2 linked regions of the Aromatoleum petrolei genome follow. The main gene of each other region encodes a partner of the protein of the gene in region 2 in a complex. Links are inferred from orthologs where the notes say so. Each region holds a gene or a part of one and is shown on either strand. Other genes may lie near its edges. The genes, in order: ToN1_RS17430 and dapF.

Region 1 (3,113 bases), 580 kb from region 2 along the record:
CCTTCCCGCCTGGACATGCGACCTCCCTTGCCGCGCAACCCGCGGGCCGCGCGGCCTTCAGGAAAGGGTCAGGGCGACCGGAATGGCCGCCCGTGAGCGGATACGGCGCAGGACTCAGTCCTGCAGCGCGTCCAACGCCTTCTGGAAGCGGTTCGCGTGCGAGCGCTCGGCCTTGGCGAGCGTCTCGAACCAGTCGGCGATCTCGTCGAAGCCTTCCTCGCGCGCAGCTTTCGACATGCCGGGGTACATGTCGGTGTACTCGTGCGTTTCGCCCGCGATGGCAGCGGCGAGGTTGGCGCGAGTGGCGCCGATCGGCAGGCCGGTGGCCGGGTCGCCGCTCGCTTCGAGATATTCGAGGTGGCCGTGCGCGTGCCCGGTTTCGCCTTCTGCCGTCGAGCGGAACACCGCGGCGACGTCATTCTGGCCTTCAACGTCGGCCTTTGCCGCGAAGTACAGGTAACGGCGGTTGGCCTGCGATTCGCCCGCAAATGCGGCCTTCAGGTTCGTTTCGGTCCTGGATCCCTTCAGTTCCATGGTCGTCTCCTCGTTCGGTGGATCGAAGATCCGCCCCGGCCTGGTGCCGGGGATGCTTGAAGCCTAGAACCCGCCGGCGCCATGCGAAAATTGAATGGAACTATGTTTTCGATGGCGTCCGGCTATGGGAATGTCTCCACCGCTCAAGCCGCAATGGCCGCTTCGATCTCTGCGAAGGTGCGCGCGATCTCGGTGATCATCGGTTGCGGTTCGCCGAGTTGCCGCGCGATCTGCGATGCCGAGAAGATTCCGCGGATGAGGCCGCGACCGCCCTCCTCGCGCTCCAACACCAGCAAATGCTGACGGCCTGAACGGCGCAGCGTGGAGACGATGTGGCCGACATCGGCACGCATGATCTCGCCGAGTTCGACGGCCTCGGTCTTTTCCAGCGGAGTCATCACGTTGTCCACCGTCAGTTCGCCGAGTGGCACGCCGCGTTCACGTGCGGTGTGGACGGGGCGCTCGCCAAGCAGGTCGGCGACGGTGATAACGCCGCGCACGAGGTGGCGCGCATCGCTCACGAGGAGGAGCCGGACGCCACGCAGCAGCATGGCGCGATTGGCGTCGTCGAGCAGGGTTTCGCCCGAAATGGTCGCAGCAGGCACGCGAGTGAAATCGGTCATCACCTCGACTGCGGGAGACGACGCGGAAACCTTGCGACTTTCATCCGTTCTGGCGACTTCGCAGTGCAAGCCCGCCAGCCGGGCTTGTGGTAGCGGTTCGAATTCCCGGTTCATGAGCACCTCCCAGTGCAGACGATGGCGTGGAGGGGCGCTTGCGCGTCTTGCAGACATTGCTCGACAGAAGTCGAGCGCGCCCCGCGAACGGCGCCGTCGGTGCGCGCCGCGGCCGGTCGGAAGCCGGCACAAGCAATTCGACCTGTCGCCCGTTCAACGGTTCAGCAGCTGGAGGGAGAACACAAAAAAACGCCGCCGCGCCACCTCCGGAAGTTCCGGTGGCAACGCGACGGCGTCAGTCTCGCACTCAGGGCTCGCGCGCTTCCGCGGCGGCCCGGTAGGCCTCAGGCAGCTCTCCGGGACGGACCCGGAACAGGTTTTTCGCCAACTCCAGCAGTGCCTGCTGGTACACCTGCCGCTTGAACTCTATGACAGCTTCCAGCGGCACCCAATACTCACTCCAGCGCCAGGCATCGAACTCCGGATGATTGCTGGCTCGCAGGCAGACGTCGGAATCACGGCCGACCAGTCGCAGGAGAAACCAGATCTGTTTCTGCCCGCGGTAGGTGTTGCGCCATTCCCTCTTTATCCAGTGCTTCGGAACGTCATACCTCAACCAGCCGCGCGTGCGGCCAAGAATCTTCACATGCTCGGGGCGCAGACCCACTTCTTCGAAGAGCTCCCGGAACATCGCCTGCTCGGGAGATTCCCCGTGCTTGATGCCGCCTTGCGGGAACTGCCAGGAATGTTCGCGAATCCGTTTACCCCAGAACACCTCGTTGCGCGCGTTGACCAGAACGATGCCGACGTTCGGGCGATAGCCTTCACGGTCGAGCATGATCAAACCTTCAATTCATGAGAGTTGCAGCAATTTTTTCACACTTACCCTGCGTTGGAAAGGCACGACCCATGGCATGTTCCCGTATCGACAGGGCTTTTTGCCGCACGAGCGACGAAATTTGCGCGAACCGCGGCTCGGCTGCACGGCGCATACCCGAGGCGCACGCGACCGGCTAAAATCTGTGGTTTGCCCAACCGACTACCGCGGACCCCAGAATGCGTGCCAGCCAGTATTTCATCTCCACCCTCAAGGAAGCCCCCGCCGACGCCGAGGTCGTCAGCCAGAAGCTGATGCTGCGGGCGGGCTTTATCCGCAAGGTTGCCGCCGGCATCTACAGCTACCTGCCGATCGGCCTGCGCGTGATCCGCAAGGTCGAGGAGATCGTCCGCGAGGAGATGAACCGCGCCGGCGCCCTGGAGCTGACGATGCCGATGGTTCAGCCATCCGAGCTGTGGGCCGAGACCGGCCGCTGGGAGAAGATGGGCGAGGAGATGCTGCGCTTCAAGGATCGCCACGAGCGCGACTTCGCACTGCAGCCGACCTCCGAAGAGGTGGTGACCGACATCGCGCGCCAGGAGCTGAAGAGCTACCGCCAGCTGCCGAAGAATTTCTACCAGATCCAGACCAAGTTCCGCGACGAACGCCGTCCGCGCTTCGGCGTGATGCGCGGGCGCGAATTCACGATGAAGGACGCCTACTCCTTCGACCGCAACGTGGAGGCCGCGGGGCGCAGCTACGACGCGATGTACGCGGCCTACTGCCGCATCTTCGACCGCCTGGGCCTCACCTACCGCGCGGTGGCAGCCGACACGGGCGCCATCGGCGGCGACCGTTCGCACGAGTTCCAAGTGATCGCCGACACCGGCGAGGATGCGATCGTGTACTGCCCGGATTCGGACTACGCCGCGAACATTGAGTTGGCCGAGGCGCTGCCGCTGCTGGCGTCGCGCGCGGCGCCGATGCACGGGCTGGAGAAGACTCCGACCCCGGGCGCCGCGACCTGCGCCGACGTCGCGAAGCTCCTCGGCCTGCCACTCGCGACGACCGTGAAGTCGCTCGTG
Region 2 (3,287 bases):
CCGGCCCGACATCGAGCGCCGCAAGCTCCGCAAGACGCAGACCCGACGAGTACAGCAGTTCGAACATTGCATGATCGCGCACTTCCAGCCCGTCCCCCGCCTCGGCATCGAGCAGCGCCTGCGCCTGGTCGGGCGAAAGCGCCTTCGGCAAGGGCTGGGGCGACTTCGGCGGGCGCACCCCCTCGGCGGGGTTCAGCTCCAGTTCGCCGCGCTGGCGGATGAACCAGCGGAACAGCCCGCGCCAGGCCGACAGCACGCGCGCGATCGAGCGCCCGCCCAGGCCGTCGCCGTGCATGCGCGCGACGAAACGGCGGATGTCGTGAGCAGACAGGGTCTGCGGCGCGCGTCCGTCGGCGAGGCGATGCAGGCGTTCGAGATCGCGCCGGTAGTTCTCCAGCGTGAGCGCAGCCGCGCGCCGCTGGGTCGCGAGATAACCGAGATAGGCCGCCAGCCACTCGGGCGGCGGCTCCGCGACAACGGCGGGGTCGTCGCGGCCCGTCATGTTCAGCCCAGTTGCCGCCGCAGCGCGGCGGCGACGATGTCACCGATGCGCGAGACGTAGAGCGTGCCCATCTCGGGGTAAAAGCGCTCGCCCTCCTGGCTGCCGAGGGCAAGGAGGCCGAATGTCTGCGCGTCGCGGCGCAGCGGGATCAGCGCGACCGACCGCACGTGCGCGGAGTCGGCACCGAACCATTCCAGCACTTCGAGATTGGCAGGCGCGCCGCAATACGGATGGCGCAGGTCGCCGGCGAAGAAACGCATCGCCTCGCTGATCGGGGCGAAGTCCTCGCCCTCGCGCGTGAGCACCGAGTTCCAGATGCGCACGGCGACGCTGGGCACGGAGAAATCGTCGCGCAGGTTCTCGAACAGCGTATGGCGCAGCGCTTCATAGTCCTCCGCCTCGAGCAGCGCGACGGTCAGGCGGTGCACCTTCTCGCCGATCTCGTCGTTCTCCTCGCCGAAGCGGATCAGCTCGGCGAGCTTGCCTTCGAGGAGACGGATCTTGTCACGCAGTGCATGCAGCTGGCGCTCGGCGAGCGAGATCGCCTGCCCGCCGTGGGGATGCGGCACGGTCAGCTGCGTGAAGAGCTCACCGTGCTCGGCGAGAAAATCCGGGTGTTCCTTGAGATATCGTGCGACGTCGGCTGCGTTCATGTAAGGACCATTCCCTGCGGACGGTTGGCGTCCGCGCGTGTTCATTGGCAACCGGCCCGGCGCGTGGGTTGCACGGCGCCGTCCGGCTGTATCATGCGAGTTCGATCTCGCCGGCAAAAACCGTCACGGCCGGACCGGTCATCAGCACCGGCTCGCCGACACCCGTCCACGCGATCTCCAGCTCGCCGCCGCGCGTCTCCACGCGCACCGGCGACACAAGCAGCTCGCGCCGGATGCCTGCAACGACGGCGGCGCACGCGCCCGTGCCGCACGCGAGCGTCTCGCCCGCGCCGCGCTCGTACACGCGCAGGCGGATGCGATGCTCATCCACCACCTGCATGAAGCCCGCATTGACGCGAGCCGGGAAGCGCGGATGGTTCTCGATCAATGGGCCCTGCGCCGCCACCGGGGCGCTGTTGACGTCGGCGACGACCTGCACGGCGTGCGGGTTGCCCATCGACACCACCGTGATCGCGATCGACGAGCCCGCGACGTCGAGTGGCTGCACGACCGCGTCCGAATCCGACACGAAGGGCACGCGTGCGGGCTCGAACACCGGCACCCCCATGTCGACCGTGACCAGGCCGCTGTCTTCGAAGCGCGGCGCGATCACCCCGGATTTCGTCTCGACGCGGATCTCGCGCTTGGCCGTGAGCCCCTGCTCATGCACGAAGCGCACGAAGCAGCGCGCGCCGTTGCCGCACTGCTCGACCTCGCCGCCGTCGGCATTGAAAATGCGATAGCGGAAATCCACGCCCGGCCGCGATGCCGGCTCCACGACGAGGAGCTGGTCGCAGCCGACGCCGAAATGGCGATCGGCGAGGAAGCGGACGCGCTCAGGCGTAAGTTCGACGTGCTGGCGCACGGCGTCGATGACGACGAAGTCATTGCCGAGGCCGTGCATTTTGGCGAAGCGCAGGTGCATGGAAGGTGTTCCGCTCAGAAGGTTCGAATCGGCGCGAGCCGAACTTTGGAATTTTCGCGCAGCGTCCCGGGGGAGTCCAGCGACCTTCGCCGATGGCACGGGCTCTCGCTGGGCGGGAGCTACGCAGCGTATCCCGACACGCGACGGTCGGACGGATTCCGGCGACCGGCTCCGTCCGTACCGCGCCGCTCAGTACGGCCGTTTCTCCCCCGGCGGACGCGTCTTGAAGCGGCGATGCACCCAGTAGTACTGCTCGGGCATCGTGCGCACGACCGACTCGATCCACTGGTTCATACGCAGCGTATCGGCCTCCACGTCCGCGGTCGGGAAATCCGCCCACGGTTCGCCCAGCCGCGTCACATAGCCCTTGCCGCCCGGCAGCATCTCGGTCACCACCGGCACGACGGCCGCGCGCGCGAGGCGCGACAGGCGCGACAGGCCGGTGATCGTCGCCGCCGGCACGCCGAAGAAGGGCACGAAGATCGAATCCTCGCGCCCGTAGTCCATGTCCGGCAGATAGTAGAATGGGCGCCCCGCCTTCATCGCCTTCACGGTGCCGCGCACGCCGTCCTGGCGCGACAGCAGCAGCTGGTCGCCGAAGCGACTTCGGCCGTGGAACAGCCAGCGGTCGAACACCGGATTGTTCTGGCGCGCATAGACGCTCACACTGTCGAACTCCATCGCGAAGCGCGCGCCGCCCATGTCGAGACCGAGGAAGTGCGGCGCCAGCAGCAGCACCGGCCGCCCCGCGGCAATCAACGCATCGACGTGCTCGTGCCCTTCGAGCCGGATCATGCCCTTCAGGCGCGCCTCGCTCGCCCACCACAGCAGCCCGCGCTCGAGCATGCTGCGGCCCAGCGCGTGGAAGTGCGCCCGCGCGATGCGGTCGCGTTCGGACTCGTCCATTTCGGGAAAGCACAGGCGCAGATTCACATTGACGATATGGCGGCGCCGGCCCGCGAAGCGGTACAGCAGCTCGCCCACCGCGGCGCCGACGCGCGCCTGCACGCCCAGCGGCAGCCAGTGCAGCAACCAGAAGATCGCAACGGCGAGCCAGCTCGCGATGCGCGCCATCACCGTTCGCCCTCCGGCGCCGGCACGCCCGACGGCTTCTTGTAGCGGTTGTAACCCCACAGGTACTGCGACGGCCCCGCGAGGATCAGGCGCTCGATCTCGCGGTTGATCGCGACGCAGCGCTCCTCCAGCG

The links.
Region 1: the proteins of dapF (region 2) and ToN1_RS17430 are in contact, whole or in part, in a solved structure (PDB 5YGU), measured with the Escherichia coli proteins. The link is inferred for Aromatoleum petrolei from one-to-one orthologs.

The regions. Positions count from the first base shown.
Region 1 is NZ_CP059560.1:3,832,902-3,836,014, reverse strand. Bases 285-3,084 are described here. They hold ToN1_RS17430 (RNA pyrophosphohydrolase), read right to left. Parts: upstream 2,050-3,084; coding sequence 1,519-2,049; downstream 285-1,518. Other genes in these bases: ToN1_RS17425 (proline--tRNA ligase), read left to right, coding at 2,268-3,084; ToN1_RS17435 (CBS domain-containing protein), read right to left, coding at 678-1,157; ToN1_RS17440 (rubrerythrin family protein), read right to left, coding at 285-534. Also shown: ToN1_RS17445 (heterodisulfide reductase-related iron-sulfur binding cluster), read right to left, coding at 1-17; more of ToN1_RS17440, read right to left, coding at 115-284; more of ToN1_RS17425, read left to right, coding at 3,085-3,113. UniProt on the Escherichia coli protein: Master regulator of 5'-end-dependent mRNA decay.
Region 2 is NZ_CP059560.1:3,256,841-3,260,127, reverse strand. Bases 164-3,137 are described here. They hold dapF (diaminopimelate epimerase), read right to left. Parts: upstream 2,081-3,137; coding sequence 1,247-2,080; downstream 164-1,246. Other genes in these bases: ToN1_RS14830 (lysophospholipid acyltransferase family protein), read right to left, coding at 2,270-3,137; ToN1_RS14840 (DUF484 family protein), read right to left, coding at 505-1,155; ToN1_RS14845 (tyrosine recombinase XerC), read right to left, coding at 164-502. Outside these bases: more of ToN1_RS14845, read right to left, coding at 1-163; more of ToN1_RS14830, read right to left, coding at 3,138-3,154; ToN1_RS14825 (lysophospholipid acyltransferase family protein), read right to left, coding at 3,154-3,287. UniProt on the Escherichia coli protein: Involved in the succinylase branch of the L-lysine biosynthesis and in the biosynthesis of the pentapeptide incorporated in the peptidoglycan moiety. Catalyzes the stereoinversion of LL-2,6-diaminopimelate (L,L-DAP) to meso-diaminopimelate (meso-DAP).